DNA from 2 places in the Priestia sp. TGN 0903 genome. Region 1 is predicted to be linked to the other one. Evidence: predicted binding sites of a transcription regulator. Region 1 holds the regulator's gene; the other holds the start of a gene.
The links. The regulator LexA, encoded in region 1, represses DNA repair genes until DNA is damaged. The targets are predictions, from matches to a motif close to CGAACATATGTTCG.

Region 1 (8,504 bases):
GAAAACCCAATAATTCCATCTGAAGCAAACTTGATCATCTTTTTTAAAGGATATTTTGTTTCACCAGCAAAACGCTCATCGCGCTCATATTCTACATATGTTTGCCTGAAGCCGACCCAAGACATCATTCCTCTTACGAAACGATTGCGTTCAGTCATTTTTTTGAATACGTCCGCAACTTTTCGGTCGATAATACGAAAATCTCCCGTGTCTTTTGGGATTTCAATATCGGACATATAATTTAAAAAGCGATAAAAATACTTAGCCGTTGTCAATTTAAAAAAGGTCTCTCCGCTTCGCTTCTTGCGCTTTGCGTATACAATTTCATAGCCTTGCTGCCATTTAGCAATTAATTCAGGAATCATTTCAGGCGGATCCTGTAAGTCAGCATCAATAATTACGATAGCATCACCTTGAGCATAGTCAATACCTGCTGTGACGGCAGTTTGGTGCCCGAAATTACGGGCAAAATCAATAATTTTTACGTTAGAATCCATAGCTGCTACGTCCTTTAAGATTTCAATTGTTCGGTCTGTACTGCCGTCATTGACGAAAATGAATTCATAGTTAATGTGATTTTCATGCATGACGGAAAGCAAGCGATTATAGCATTCATTAGCTACTTCTTCTTCAAAATACATAGGTACCACGATTGAAATTAGTTCTTTCATGCTTTACCTCCTATCGAGTGATTGTTTGTGTGCTTAAACGTCCATATTTTATTAAGAAAAAAATTAAAAAACATTCCTATACAAGTAGACAACAGTTGTCCAATTATCGGATTAGCAGGTGTATAGTGTACAAGAAGGAATAAGCAAGATGTATTAATTGCTAAAGTAATAAGGTTTACGATGAAAAATTGAGCTAACATCCATTTATGTACAGTTGCTTGAAACACCCACGATTTGTTCCAATAGTAGCTGTTTATGACGCCAATGAAATAGGATAGTACGTTAGCCAATATATAATTCATATCAAAATGAATCAGTGCTAAGTAACTGATAATAGTGAGCAGGGTATTCATTATACCTACAAATCCGAATTTCAGGAATTTTATCACGGTTGCATAATCCCTTCCATTTAATTTATCTCTTCACATTTTGCCTGGGTCTTATTTTTAGTAAACCGTACTAGTAAATAAGATAGAATCACTGAAATACCAAACCCTTCGAGCAGCATAAAGCTTGGGAAAATAAAGAATCGATAGCGAGTTTGAATTTCAATAAGCAAGTGAATAAGAACGTATCCTATGATTAGTAATAAAAACAGTGTATACGGATATTTATCCTGCTTCTTCAGGAATAAACATATAAGTCCAATAATGGAAAGAATAGTAGTTGAAACGTAAATGATTCTTTCATAACTTTGAGCAGCACTAATTAATTTCTCTTTATTAAAAGGTACATCTTCTTGAGGAGTTAATGAAATACTCCAAAATGTAGATGCATCCGTTCCTCCCCACATATTCAGGAATTTAATGTGAAAGAGATCTAAAAGTTGCTCTTTATCTGCTACTCGCTCTTTAATTACTTCTTTTTCTGCTTCAGCTCGTTTTTCTCCAATTGGCATACCCATAAAACGACTAGCATCCTCTGAAGAATAAGAACCGCTTGTTTCATAATTAAAGCCAATAACGAATTTCCATAAAGGATCTCTGTTACTTAAAGGATATTTAGAAATACCGCTCGCTACAAAAGAGTAGTTGATCAGCGCATTTGCAATAAAAAAAGTAGCCAGTACGCCTACGAGGTTTTTTCCTATTTTCTTTCGACGAGTTTTTAACTCAGCAGCATCCTTCGCTTTAATGTAAGGTTGAAGAATTTGCAAGATGAAATAAATGAAAACAGCAACGATAATAATGGGTCCCAGAGGGCGCATTAAATTTCCTAACGACAATAGAAGACCAATATAAAGCCAGCTAAACTTGTTATGAGCAAATCTTTTTATAATAAGGTAAAAAGCTGCATAAAATAAAAAAGTAGCTAAATGCTGATTGGTTAACACTGAGCTGTAGAGAATGTTCGGAATGTAGAACGCATATAGGAAAGCTGCCATTCTCCCAGCAAGTTCGTTAAATACTTTAGCGCCAATTAGATAAATAAAAATAACGGTTCCAGTAGAATAAAAAATATTTAACAATTTTAATGTAAAAATGCTATCTCCAAAACAGCGAATAACAATAGATTCATAGAATGAAAAGCCTAGCTGATATACCCATGTAGTGAAATAAACGCTTTGGTTAAATTCATAATTTCCTTTTGCGATATTACGTGCGGCATCTAACATGACAAGAAAGTCAGATTTTACAGGTGTTTGAACAGAAAGCATCCATGCTAATCGAACACCTAAGGTCAAAACAATCAGTGAAATAAAAAAAACAGTTTTGTTCATGTATCTACTTGCAATAGCTATTAGAAAAATGACAAGGAAAGTGATACATATTCCTTCAATAATAAATGAATTACTTAAAGCCAAGCCTTTTAAGTCCAATGAATTTGTCATCGCACTATAACTGCCCCATAGAGACCATGTAAGAATCATGACACATAAAAGAATCAGGCTTTTGGATAAAAATGAGTTAAGCATATTACCTCCTGCAAATTATTTCAAAGATAAGGTACAAAATTCCTACCCTATGATACCATATTTTATTATTTTGTATATATTTTTCTTATAGAGTATAATGTTAGATTGTTCTGAAATTACAACAGCGGCACAACGTGTAATAAAAGGTTCAGTGGAGTAGGCAGTGATTTAGTAATAGATAAAAGAGGTTGGGAAAAAAGGATTTTAGTCGAAGCGAAAAACGAACCATTAATCATCATGTTTGATTAGTGGTTCGTTTTTTATGGTGCACGTAGGTTTCATTTGTTTAGTTCTTTCCAGCAGTTGATTGGAGGGCAAGACGAAGACTCCTGCGGGAAAAGCGGAAGGGGTGAGACCCCGCAGGAGCGCAAGCGACGAGGAGGCTCACCGGCCGCCCGCGGAAAGCGAAGTCTTGCACGGAAATCAACTGCGATGTCACAAGCAATCCCTGCTAGCTTATTTATTTCATTTGTTTCCCTTTAGACTTGCTTGGTTTAGTTATGTCTCAATCTCTTCTTTTTTATAATGTATTTTCTGATGCGAACAGCTTTTATGTTTTAAATCGATCTTTTAATAAATTCCATAGGGAACTCACTCCGAGACTAATGCTGATCAGAATTCCTGATAAAGCTACTATTAAAGCGATATATTCAAAGATAGAAAACTGCTTCATACTATCCCAATTGATGTTTCCCTTTAGCTTGCTAATAACTAAATTCATTCCGTAAATACCGGAAAGAACGGTATAAATCGTTAAAATTAATAATAAGTAATTGTGACGCTTGGCCGCGATTTTCTCTTGATTTTGATACAAAGTACCAAGGGTTTCTTTGACTTCTTGATAAAGAGAATTGATGTGGAAGATTTTTTTAAAGAGCTCAGAAAACTCTTGACCTTCCGTGCGAGAGCTAATTTCTAAAAATAAATATTTACCTGAAAATACAGTAATAGAGCGAATTAGTCGCTCGATGCCCTCTGAATTTTTATGAAACGTGAGCTGAGAATACTCATAGGATAGTTTTAGCAACACGATTTTATAGAAAAAATGCAAAAATAAATTATAGTAATGTTGGCCAAATAGATGATTCATCAAAAGCTGATCCGTTTTAGAGTCTGTCGATTTAGAAATACACGAAAACACATGGTCTGTTATAACGTAATAGGTTTCAGGAGCCCATCTGGAATACACGTGTTTGGTATTATACGTTTTAATATACTCATGGTTGTGTGCAGAGATAAACGGTTTCCCGTCAGGCGTATAGCTATTTAGCTGCCCAGTACGAAATAAAGTTGTGGAGTTAATCTCTTGCTCTTGATTTACCGTTACATAACTTAATACAAACATCCGTTCATCGATAAAATAAGGAAGACTCCCGACGTGCTGTTCACGCGTCGCTTCTTTTTTGATGTGTTCGTTCAAAAATGGCGCGAGCTGTGAAAAAATATAATCCTGTACTTTGCTATAGCGATGATGTTCATAGGTAATGGTGGATCCATGCTCTTCAGCAAGCTTCGGTTCTAATACACGAAAATGATTCATGAATTCTAAAATGTCATCATAGGTGTAATGATTATGACTCATCTCAGTGCGAATGGTCATGACGCCAATTTCAAAAGGACATAAAAAAACATCCACAGACAGCACGTTGCTAGACACGGTGGTGGAGGAAGTTTGTAGCGTAACGGTATGGTCTATTTTTTTTGAAAATCGAAGCAAGCCTTCTTTTTCGCACGAATCAGGAAATAGAATACATTCAATGTAAGGAAGAAAATATTGATCCAAGCTATCATGAGATACGTAATACTGTTCTCCGTAGTATTCTTTTTCTACATGTTTGTTTTGAATGGAAAAAAACTCAAACATATTTGCTTCTAGTGCATGAACAAGCTGCTCTTTATTTTTTCGATCAAAGGAAAAAGGAAAAAGAAACATGTTCATTGCTTTGGTAGGCATAATAGTTTGAAATGGTTCTGTTTTCCTTGGTGTATTGGTCATAAACTACATCCTTCTTATAGTCGGTTGTATTTTTTTTGAGAGTCGAAAAAATGCAGACAGAAAGTAAAAGGTAAAACAGGCTTTATAAAAACCGCTCTACCTGCCTGTAATGATTCGACGTATCATTTATAATATGCCAATTTTTTTAGAAAACAAACGTAAAAAACCAACTAACATCATGATTAGTTGGTTTTACATACAGTGTGTGATTAGTGAATCGTGCGATATACACCAGTGACTTTTCCTAAAATCGTTACGTGGCGAAGAATAATAGGCGCCATCGTTGAATTTTCAGGCTGTAAACGAACGAAATTTTCTTCTTTAAAGAAACGTTTTACCGTTGCTTCGTTGTCCTCGGTCATAGCGACCACAATATCTCCGTTATTAGCAGTTTGCTGCTGACGTACGATTACCATATCGCCATCTAGAATACCTGCTTCAATCATACTTTCTCCCATAATTTCAAGCATAAATACATGATCATCTGGAGAAACGAATTTATCTGGAAGAGGGAAATATTCTTCCACATTTTCAACGGCTGTTATAGGAAGACCCGCTGTTACTTTACCGATAACAGGAACATTAATGACATTGCTTTTAGGGATGTTTACTTCGTCTAGTTGAAGAACTTCGATTGCTCTTGGTTTTGTTGGATCTCTGCGAATTAACCCTTTACTTTCTAAACGAGCTAAATGCCCGTGTACAGTGGAGCTAGAGGCTAATCCCACCGCTTCCCCAATCTCACGAACAGAAGGCGGATAACCTTTTAATTTTACTTCGTGCTTAATAAAATCTAGTATGTCTTGTTGACGTTTTGATAGCTTCATATTTTTCACCTCGATTTTAGCTATTCTTTAGGTGAATTATACCACGTGATGTGTCAATATACAAACATAAGTTCGAAGAATTCCATTGACAGAAACAAATGTTCTCAATAAAATAAGAACATATATTCTGATAGGGGGATCATAATATGCACCAATTCTTACATTCTATGAAACATTACGCTATTTTTTTTGCAGTTATCGCTGCACTTACATATGTATTGACGCTGGTTTTAGGAGCGGATAAAGTAGATTTAGACAAATATTCAACGGTTACTATTACAAAAGGAGATACGCTTTGGGACTTGTCCAACAAGTATCATAATCACCATCATTTGACCACCAATGAATTTGTCAAATGGGTTGAAGACGTCAATGATCTAAACTCAGACACTGCCCAGTCTTTATCTCCTGGAGATAAATTATATATTCCTGTTTTAAAAAAAGAGTTACATAATCAAGTGGCAATTGAACAGTAGTGTGTAACGGCCGTTCCTGAATATTGTTAGAAGCCGAAAAGGTCGTGATAAAAGTGGACGCCATTATTTATTGCCGTGTAAGTACGGATAAAAAAACCCAAGAAACATCTTTACAGCGCCAGCAAGAAGAATTAAAAAAGCTTGCTGATCTTCACCATCTAAACGTAAAAAAAGTCGTAATGGAAAAAGCAAGCGGATATGACGTAGACAGAGAGGGTATATTGGATGTTCTTCATACAATGAAAGAAGAAAAAATATCTGTGCTGCTCATTCAAGACGAAACGCGATTAGGCAGAGGAAATGCCCGAATTGCGCTTCTTCATGCTTTTCATAAAGAAAATGCTACGATCTATACGATTAGTCATCAAGGTCAGCTTCAGCTTTCAGAATCTGATTCGATGGTGTTAGATATTATTAGCTTAGTGGAAGAGCATCAGCGGAAATTACATAACGCTAAAATTAAAAGAGGAATGAAAAGAGCCGTAGAAAACGGTTATCGTCCGCAGCAAAATTTAAAAAATCAAGGAGTTAACTCAGGAAGAGAAAAAAAAGAAGCGCCGATTGAAGAAATTGTCCGCCTTCGTCATAACGGCTTAACCTTTGCTGAAATTTCAGTTACGCTAAAAGGTTTTGGTTATAATATTTCAAAAGCAACGGTACATCGTCGCTATCAAGAGTATCAAGAGAGTGCTCAATCTCTTGATAAAACGAAAGAGATTTAGTAAGATGACTACATGTTGCCGGAACGGTTCGGTAATTTTAATTATTGATTATAAGGAGATAGGTTTTATATGCTATCAAAAGATAAACTTGCTCGTATTAATGCTCTTTCAAAAAAGGCAAAGGCTGAAGGTCTGACAGAATCTGAAGCGAAAGAACAGCAAGAGCTACGTCAGGAATATTTAAAAGTTTTCCGACAATCTATGACAAACCACCTTCATACGATTAAAGTTGTGGACGAGGAAGGTAAAGATGTTACGCCTAAGAAGTTAAAAGAGAGCAAAAAGAAGCGTCTTCACTAAGACGTTCTAGTAAAACTAGAGGGAGAGTTCCCTCTAGTTTTTTGTATATTTTTAATAAGGCACACAAAAACTGTAAAAGTGGAAATTTTTTTGGTTCAAGTATTGTACAAATAAGCAAATCATTAGTATGATAACATATGTACATAGTTTTGAAAGGAATGAAGAGTATGACACAACGTATTGAAGATCTTTCGATTGCAACAATTCGTACTTTATCAATCGATGCGATTGAGAAAGCAAATTCAGGTCACCCAGGTATGCCAATGGGAGCTGCTCCAATGGCATATACATTGTGGACAAAATTTATGAACATCAATCCAAAGAATCCAAACTGGTTCAACCGTGACCGCTTTGTATTATCAGCAGGACACGGATCGGCACTATTATACAGCTTGCTTCATTTAGCTGGATATGACTTATCAATTGAAGACCTTAAAAACTTCCGTCAATGGGGAAGCAAAACACCAGGTCATCCAGAGTTCGGTCATACAGCAGGTGTTGATGCAACAACTGGTCCACTAGGACAAGGTATTGCAATGGCTGTTGGTAAAGCAATGGCAGAACGTCATTTAGCTGAAACATACAACAAAGAAGGTTTAGAAATTGTAGACCACTTTACGTATGGTATTTGTGGTGACGGAGACTTAATGGAAGGTGTATCTGCTGAAGCAGCTTCATTAGCGGCACACTTAAAATTAGGACGCTTAGTTGTTTTATACGATTCAAATGATATTTCTTTAGACGGAGATTTAGATCGCTCGTTCTCTGAGAACGTAGAAGATCGTTTCAAGGCTTACGGATGGCAAGTAATTCGCGTTGAAGACGGCAATGACTTGACAGCGATTGCAAACGCAATTGAAGAAGCAAAAGGCGATTTAACACGCCCAACGCTAATTGAAGTAAAAACAACAATCGGATTTGGTTCTCCAAACCACGCGGGTACTTCTGGCGTGCACGGTTCTCCATTAGGTTCCGATGAAACAAAATTAACAAAAGAAGCTTATGCATGGACATTTGAAGAAGATTTCTATGTGCCAGAAGAAGTGTATGCTCACTTCAAAGCTACAATTGCTGAAGATGGCCAAAAGAAAGAAAACGAATGGAACGATGTATTTGCACAGTATAAAGAAAAATATCCTGAACTAGGTCGTCAATTTGAACTAGCAGTAGAAGGAAAGTTACCGGAAGGCTGGGAAGAAACGCTTCCAGCATACGAAACGGGTTCAAGCTTAGCTAGCCGTGCTTCTTCTGGAGAAGTATTAAACGCAGTAGCACAAGCTGTACCTCAATTCTTCGGCGGTTCAGCTGACTTAGCTGGGTCAAATAAAACAATGATTAAAGGTTCAGAAGACTTCACTGCAGCTGATTACAGCGGACGTAATATTTGGTTCGGTGTACGTGAATTTGCAATGGGAGCTGCATTAAACGGTATGGCTCTACACGGCGGTGTAAAAGTATTCGGAGGAACATTCTTTGTATTCTCTGATTATCTTCGCCCAGCAATTCGCTTAGCAGCTTTAATGAAGCTTCCTGTAACATATGTATTCACACATGACAGTATCGCAGTTGGAGAAGACGGCCCAACACATGAGCCAAT
Region 2 (8,504 bases), on a different contig from region 1:
CATGGAAAATTGTAAAGCAGACAATAGAAATTTTAATGGAAGGTACACCGAAAGGAATCTCTTTAGAAAAAGTAATGGAAACAATTCATGCAGTTAAAGGTGTACTAAATGTCCACGATTTACATGTTTGGAGTATAACTAGTGGGAAAAATGCATTATCCTGTCATGTGGTGTTAAATAATCAAATAAGTTTCCTGGAAAGTCAGGTCATATTAAGAGAAATTGAATCCAAACTTCAACATCAAGAAATTGAGCATGCAACTATCCAGTTAGAAAACGAAGAGCACCCTCATGATGAGTCAGCTATTTGCTCTACCACCAAACGTGAAGGTCATCACTAATACAACTTGGTGTTTTTATATGTGTAAACCCTGAAGAATATTGCTGTCGATAATAAACTAAATGTATAGGTCAACAGACAAAAAAATCATGACTCACTTTTACGAATTATTATTTCCCAGATCTTTCTTACATTATGAATGAGTTTTTGTGTTTTAAAAAAGATATATTTTCACGAACAAAATATTCAAATCTATTGCAGAGTGTTAAAGAAATTATTATCGTTAATAAAATAAAAAGCCATCTAGTATTTGAAGTAAAGGTGGCTTTTTACTATAATATGCACGTCCAGACATACATACTATATCTTTTCATACAATCACATGTAAAAAAGACTATAAGAATTTAAAGAAAGTATTAATAATAAAAATCACACTTAAAAGTGCAATAAAAACAATCAATTCAATTGTTTCCTCACTATCTTTTATTTTATACTTTAAATCTCTATCTTTAAGCTGTATGTTTTTCTTATATCCTAATTCCATATGATTAATTCCTTCCCTTTATGTATTCGTTTTAATGGACATGTTTACTATTTGGCTTGTTTCCACATGTAAGTTAGCACCCTCTATACTGTGTTCTTATGCTAATGTATTCTCTACTTTAGCTGTTATATCATGAGCAGCGTCTACTCCCAAGATAGAATTTGCGAGAATGGAGATATCTACTACAGGACTCCATAATGTTTCCTCTCTTTTATCCTAACAAAGCAAGTTCAAGTGGGTCTACAGCAACCTTTTTGAAGGATTCTATAAAAATAAACCCCTATCAAGAAAGTTTCGTTAAGTAAAAAAAGTAACAATCTTAGATTTATCTGTTACATGTTTAATTGAATTTATTCAATATTTCATGGGACGTAGCTTAGATATAGACTATGTTCTACTTAATATGTTTGGAACAGTTATAAGTTATGTGGTTCTTTTAATAAATAAGCAAGCCAGTAAAATAAAAAAGGGCGACTATATAGATAGATGCCCTTTTTGTTCCAATAAGCTGGTTGATGGTAACTAAGTATATAATTTATAAAACAGAACAACCTCCTGTACAGTAGGTTGTTCTGTTGGGAATACGTTATTAGTCTGGCCAGATTTGTAGATTCATATACATATAACTTTAAAAATAAACATTGTGATGACTCTGTTTTTAAAAAGCAACCTTACTTAAGTTTTTTTAGTTAAGTAATTGATAAAGTATTTTATTTATTATTTATTTTTTACTATTTACACTTAGTGACGACAAAATAGTTCTTTTTCTACAAAATTTCCCAACTTGATATTACTAAATACCACTGAATTTAACGCTCATTCCGTTATCTAGATGAAATAAGAAGATACCTTTTCCTCAGAGTCCATTAGAAGAAATATTTTTTTTCATTAAAACCCTCCAACTTATATTTATGGATTTATTTCTCTGAAAAGACAACAACAATAATTTAGTGGATAGCGTAACAACGATGGTTGGTTAAATTTTTGTGATTCTAGCTGTGAACGTCTTCAGCAACACGTTCACCAATATCCAGCACACGCGAGATGTTTTGCACAATTTCAGGAAGCCCGATCACGGCCTCTTGGAACATCCAAATATAAGCTAGGACTGCAAATATGCTCTTCGTGAAATGATTTCTTAATTTATTATTTGAAAGGTTCTTTTTCAGGTAATCCCAATATGTCCGTATTTTTAGGTGTATGTCCTAATAGACGTAACATAACTACAATTTGTCCTTTATGATGTGATTCGTGAGTAATTGAATGGGTAAGCAATTGACGAGGTGTCTTTCTTACAAAACCACTGTTTGCTCTCCAAGCAAGTTCTTTTTCGATAGACTCATCAAATTTATCTGTGAATTGCTCCAATACTTTTTCTACATATCTATCAGCCTGTTGAAAATAATGCTGAATATCGTCTATTTTCATAGTATTAATTACTTCTTTTGTGAATAGTGGTGATGATGTTTCTGAAAGCACAAAAGAACCTAACCAAGCATGGTAGCAACCTGCCACATGAACTAGAGAATCTCTAATATTTTGAAAACCAAATGCAAACTCTTTCGTCAAGTCACCTTCACTCAATTCTCTACACTGCTCTAATAAAGTTTGTCGTGCTTGTTTTACCCATTCATATTCTAGCTTTTCCATAACAATCCCACCTCTCAGACATATAATGAAAAATTATTCTTTACTATACACTCTTTAGAATTATTATTACACCCATTTTTTCATTAATTAGTTAAGTAAATGATAAAGTACTTCGTGTATTAATGACAAATAGATCATTTTTCTACAAAGAATATAAAGTATACAACAAATATGGCCTAGTGACAGGATAGGAATGTTTTGTTTGAAAGGAATTTGTAACTTTTAAATAGAATGATTATGAAAATGGACAGATAATAAAATTTTACACATAAGGAGATAAAACTATGGAAAAAAACAACCTACTAAGAATGGACAATGTCAGCATCGTTGTAGAATCCCTTGATGACACAATTTCTTTCTTTAAGGAGATTGGCTTGAGTCTCGAAGGGCGGGCCACCGTCGAAGGTCAATGGGGTGGCCGCGTAACGGGATTGGGTTCTCAGCGTGTAGAGATTGCGATGATGGTCACCCCGGATGGTCACAGTCGGATTGAACTTTCGCGATTTCTCAGCCCACCTACTATATCAGATCACCGGAATGCTCCTGTAAACGCTCTCGGCTATCTACGCGTCATGTTCACTGTTGAAGACATTGACGAAATGGTGTCCAGACTTACTAGATATGGCGCTCAGCTCGTTGGCGAAGTGGTTCAGTACGAGGACTCGTATCGTCTCTGCTACATTCGTGGAGTAGAAGGACTTTTAATCGGTTTGGCAGAGCAACTCAGTAACAAATAAGTAAGTGACGTTTTATAAAAGTCTTTACTGAAATGTACGTTTAACCTATCTGAATCTTCAATAGATCGAGATTATTTTCAGGTTTTTTCAAACCTTTATTTTACTTTTTTGCCCCCTATATATACTTAATTATGGAATTTTTGTTTTAATATTCATAAAAAGGGTATTTGTTCTAAGAATCAACTAAAATAGGAGGAGATCAAATGAGAAGAGCGAAACAAGCTGTTGTAGCTTCTGCTGTAGGTTTAGCTATGTTAGCGACGCCATTAGCTCTACCGAATTTAGGAGGTTCTGCTGGCTCCGCAGAAGCTGCAGAAGTTGGAGGAGACGTAGCGATTGATCCAGTAGCCATAGGACAAGCGATTGCAGATGCGGCTAAAACTGCCGACAATCGAAGTGGTTTTGTTAAGGGAGCGATGGAAAAAGCTTTCTTTGAATCGGGTCAGCAGTATAATGTGATAGTAATGAATTTAAGTCAAGGTTATAATTCCGACCAGTTACAAGGTGTACAATATTTTGATACCGTAGATTATGATGGTATCACGTTCGGGGTCTGGATATTTGAAGAAGGAACGTTTATTAATGAAGGTGATGGAGGTTATGATAACTGGGCCTTTAGAGGTTGGTTTGAACGCACGGGGGACGATGAGAAAACGGTCAACTTCCATAGACCTTGATCTAATTAAACAGAACCCTATTTAATTAAATAGGGTTCTGTTTGTTTGCTATAAGAATTTTTCTGTTTAAAGAGATTGCAATAAAAAGTCTAGTATAGCGCTTTAGACAACAGTATCTCAATTAGAAATCTTGTTCCTTCCACAGTAGCCCAATTTTTTGTTTTCTCTGCAAAACCTTTTTCTAGATAACGTTCCGTTATTTTACGATCACTGTGGCCAAGCTCCTTTTGAATTAAGACAATATCAGCTCCCTGCTGGCTACTATAAATCGCATAAAATGACCAAAATAATGAAGTGAAATCAGTGAAATGGATGGGCTTGAAGCTGCCGGGAAAGGCATTTTAAGCTTTTATTAGCTTTCGTTTTCACTATCGCTATCGTTATCAATATCATTATCGTTGTCAGTATTACCATATTTAAAATCAATAATGTTTTTTCTAATTTCTTCTCTGATTTCAGGGTTTTCTTTTAAGAAAACCTTAGCGTTTTCTCGTCCCTGCCCTAAACGTTCCCCATTATAAGAAAACCAAGATCCAGACTTTTGAACAATATCTACTTCAGAACCAATATCTAAGATTTCTCCTTCTCTTGAGATACCTTCTCCATACATAATATCTACTTCAGCAATGCGGAAAGGAGGTGCCATCTTATTTTTGACTACTTTAATTCTTGTTTTGTTACCAACTATGTCATTTCCCAGTTTAAGTTGTTCAGCGCGGCGAACCTCAAGGCGAACGGAAGAATAGAATTTTAGCGCTCTTCCGCCTGGCGTTGTTTCAGGATTTCCAAACATAACGCCTACCTTCTCCCGGATTTGGTTGATGAAGATAGCAATGGTTTTAGACTTATTAATTGCTCCAGATAGTTTACGAAGGGCTTGAGACATCAAACGAGCTTGTAGACCTACGTGAGAATCTCCCATTTCTCCCTCAATTTCTTTTTGAGGAACTAATGCTGCTACTGAGTCAACAACAATAATATCTACAGCACCACTTCTAACTAATGCTTCAGCAATTTCAAGTGCCTGCTCACCAGTATCTGGTTGAGATAACAGTAACTCATCAATATCTACACCTAGTTTTCTTGCGTAAACTGGATCAAGTGCGTGTTCAGCATCAATAAAGGCAGCTCGACCTCCATTTTTTTGTACTTCTGCAATCGCATGTAAGGAAACTGTTGTTTTACCTGAGCTTTCGGGTCCGTACACTTCCATGATTCTTCCTTTTGGATAACCATTAATCCCAAGAGCGATATCTAAAGCTAATGAACCTGAGCTAGATGCCTCAACTTTTGTATGTGTGCCTTCCCCCATCTTAATAATTGATCCTGTACCGAATTGTTTTTCAATTTGTTTTAGAGCCATATCTAGTGCTGCTTGTTTATCATTCATAATTTAAAACCTCCGATTGTTAGTACGTTTACAGTAAACGACAATGTATGTGGATAAATAATAAGGATTGGCTCAAATGTTTTTGCTCCGTGCGAGAAAATTTTGTGTTTAACTGTCTTGGTTTATTCTGTTGTTCCTTTATTTATCTCTAAACCCTTAATATCGAACAAATGTTCCTGTTGTGTAATCATACAATAAACGCATCTAGTTGTAAAGGAGAAAGTTTTGTACAAACCAGCCAAAGAAATATCTTTTTTGTAAAAAGTAGGTTTATACCTTTAATACTTACAGTTATTGAAACTTCAATCTATAAAATAACCCTTATTATACGAACAAAGAATAATTCATTCTCTTATATACATTATGTTATGTACTTGGACTATCGAATAAGAAAAGGGATAAATTATAATAGATTTATTAGAGAAAATTTCCACCTAATAAATTCAAATGAAATTCGTCGTTAAAAATATGATACATTAAATACGAGACAAGATATGAAAGGAGTTTTTTTAATGAGTAACCATGAAGCACAAAATGAATTGCCACCAAAAACATGTACAATCGATCGACTTGTAACAATGCCGGATGATGTAAATAAAGTAATCAAAGGCAGCAAAACAGCAACTCGCCGAAATGGAAGATATGCTGATGTAGGAGAGATAATGGTTTTAGAAGATCAAAAATTTGTAGTGGAACGAGTTTATTCTCAATCACTAGGTGAATTAACCCATGAAAATGCTCGCCAGGAAGGCTATGCTACAGTAGAGGAATATAAACAATCTATTTTGTCTTATCATCCTGGGATGCCTTGGCTTCCGCAAATGAGGGTATGGGTGCATGAGTTCAGATTAGTTAACGATTGATAGGTAAAAGAAATGGATTTGTTGTACCGTATATTAGTATATATTCATGTTTCTAGTGTCATTTTATCGATTGGTCCTTTCTTTATTCTCTTGCCAATTGTTAAAAAATTACATAGTTCAAGAGAACAAGAAATGAATGCCTATTTGATCACATTTCAATCTGTTGTTAGGCTCGCAAAACATACGGGCCATGTTCTTGTTATCACAGGGATACTCCTCGTTATGTGTGGCCCATGGACGTGGACTACGCCGTGGATTATAATGACACTGATTTTCCTTTTTTGCTCCTTGTTCTTTCTGGCCCGTGCTTTTTCACCAACACTTCGAAAGTACAAGGAGGAAGGACAAAATGAAAAAGAACTGGCAACTAAACTAGAGCGATCTATTTGGATTTATATCATTCTATTAATGACTATGCTTTGGTTTATGGTCGGTAAGCCAACTTTTTGGTGACACCCATCCATTTGTCATCACTAAGAGTAAATAGTTAAACTGATTATTTTCATCAAATACTTTACGTTTTACTTAACATAACTCGTATTTTAGGTATGAAAAAAGATTTTTGCTTGTATATCAGATGCACATTTGGATTAAAAATAAAAAACCCCTATTAACCATATGTTAAAGGGGTTCTTACTTATTGTTTAAACTCCAAGTATGAAGTTCTTATAGAAGAATACACTAAATATCAATATGTTTCAAGTCAACCCGAGTAATTATCTACTTGTTGCTACTATTAATAGGTTGATCTATATGTTGGGTCTCAAATAGAGAGGTCTTAATGCCGATTAAAGACGCTACAATCGTTAGGATGCCTGCTGAAATAAAAATTAAAGAGACGCTAATATATTCAGCTGCAACACCTGCTAACATTCCACTAATCGGTAAAGCCAAAAAAGCTAACATACGAGTTGAACTAATTACTCTTCCCAATAAGGCTGATGGCACAATCTCTTGCCTAAGGGTAAACCAATTAATTGCTAATAATGTTACCGAACCGACAATTACAATTCTACAGACTATTAACAAAATAACTGCAGTGTTTGAAAAAGTAAGGATAGTTTGCCCTAAACCTATTATTACACCACAATAGATAATTATATTTCCCCGTGGTAATTTATTTAGTTTATTTGCAGCATAAATTGCTACAAATGACCCTAAGGTTTGTAGGGAAAATATTAAACCAATATACTGTGCCGATAAATGTAAATTATCTTTTAGATGAAACATAAATAAAGCTTCCATAGCACCATAACCCACATTGATTAAGAATATGAGAATAGTCCCTATCAAAATCTTTTTAGTATTTATAACGTATTTAACTCCTTCAGCTATTGAATTCATTATAGAACTATTAACTGGATTCTGGCTTTTATATTTCTTAGTTATTAAGCCAATGAATATTCCAGAAAGAAAATACGTAAAAAAATTAAAATATAATAAGTTATGAGTTCCAACCAAAGCAATTAAAATGCCTGCTATTGAAGGGCCTGCAAAGGTTGTAATTGTCTCTGATAACTTGAATAAAGAGTTACCCTGTATTAAATTTTCACCTTCTAAAATTTCTGGTATGACTGATTCAAAACTTGGATGATAAAATGCACTCACAGCTGATATTAAAAAAGCTACCACATATACAATCCATATATCTAACACGTTTATTGAAGCTGCAAGAGGTATGATAATAATTAAAATGGCTGATAAAATATCACCTATTAATAAAATGTATTTCTTACTTATACGATCAGCTAAGGCTCCGCCTAACAAACTAAACAATACTTGAGGCGTAATTTCTAAAACAAATGTTAATGCCATTAAACTTGGTGATTTAGTCAAATCATATACTAATAAAGGCAGTGCGATTTGAAAAAAAGACGTGCCCAACTTACTTGTTGTGGCACTTAAAAATAAGCATAAAAAATCTCTGTTCTTTAGTACTTCATAAGATTTCAACATTTACCCCCCCATCATAATTATTTACCTGCTGTTACAGGTGCGGAATGGCAAACTGGACAATCCTCTTTCTTATTCCACTCTGAAATAGGGTAAGTTTGATATGTAAGGAAATTTAATTCCATCATTTTCCCTAATGATGTTGGAGTTTGAATACCTGTTACCAACCCTAAAAATTCATTTACAATAGCACCAGCCAACATAGCTACATTAGGACTAATCGCAGCATTATTTCGTTGAAAACTTATCTGATGCATACTGTCAAGTTGCTTATTAACTATAACATCACTTTCAATTATGGTTTGTTTATGACACTCTACACACCCAGTTTTTCCTGGTAACATAGAATAAAATCTGCCCCTTGTGTTTAGGACTCCACCTGAAACTAACGGCTTTCCTAACTTCACTAC

Region 2: the regulator LexA is predicted to act here: its motif matches at 5,442-5,455, upstream of recA (recombinase RecA).

The regions. Positions count from the first base shown of each region.
Region 1 covers NZ_JBOZGL010000002.1:237,968-246,471, forward strand. The annotation lists gene ACRPLY_RS07570 (glycosyltransferase family 2 protein) at 1-671, opposite strand, end outside; gene ACRPLY_RS07575 (GtrA family protein) at 668-1,060, opposite strand; gene ACRPLY_RS07580 (ArnT family glycosyltransferase) at 1,081-2,586, opposite strand; gene ACRPLY_RS07585 (hypothetical protein) at 2,869-3,069, shown strand; gene ACRPLY_RS07590 (hypothetical protein) at 3,137-4,582, opposite strand; gene lexA (transcriptional repressor LexA) at 4,792-5,409, opposite strand; gene yneA (cell division suppressor protein YneA) at 5,556-5,885, shown strand; gene ACRPLY_RS07605 (YneB family resolvase-like protein) at 5,939-6,607, shown strand; gene ACRPLY_RS07610 (DUF896 domain-containing protein) at 6,677-6,907, shown strand; gene tkt (transketolase) at 7,075-8,504, shown strand, end outside.
Region 2 covers NZ_JBOZGL010000001.1:925,422-933,925, forward strand. The annotation lists gene ACRPLY_RS04745 (cation diffusion facilitator family transporter) at 1-341, shown strand, start outside; gene ACRPLY_RS04750 (hypothetical protein) at 675-824, opposite strand; gene ACRPLY_RS04755 (VanZ family protein) at 1,141-1,350, shown strand; gene ACRPLY_RS04760 (DinB family protein) at 1,971-2,474, opposite strand; gene ACRPLY_RS04765 (VOC family protein) at 2,759-3,211, shown strand; gene ACRPLY_RS04770 (hypothetical protein) at 3,415-3,888, shown strand; gene recA (recombinase RecA) at 4,241-5,278, opposite strand; gene ACRPLY_RS04780 (ASCH domain-containing protein) at 5,791-6,141, shown strand; gene ACRPLY_RS04785 (hypothetical protein) at 6,154-6,594, shown strand; gene ACRPLY_RS04790 (MFS transporter) at 6,862-8,094, opposite strand; gene ACRPLY_RS04795 (HesA/MoeB/ThiF family protein) at 8,115-8,504, opposite strand, start outside.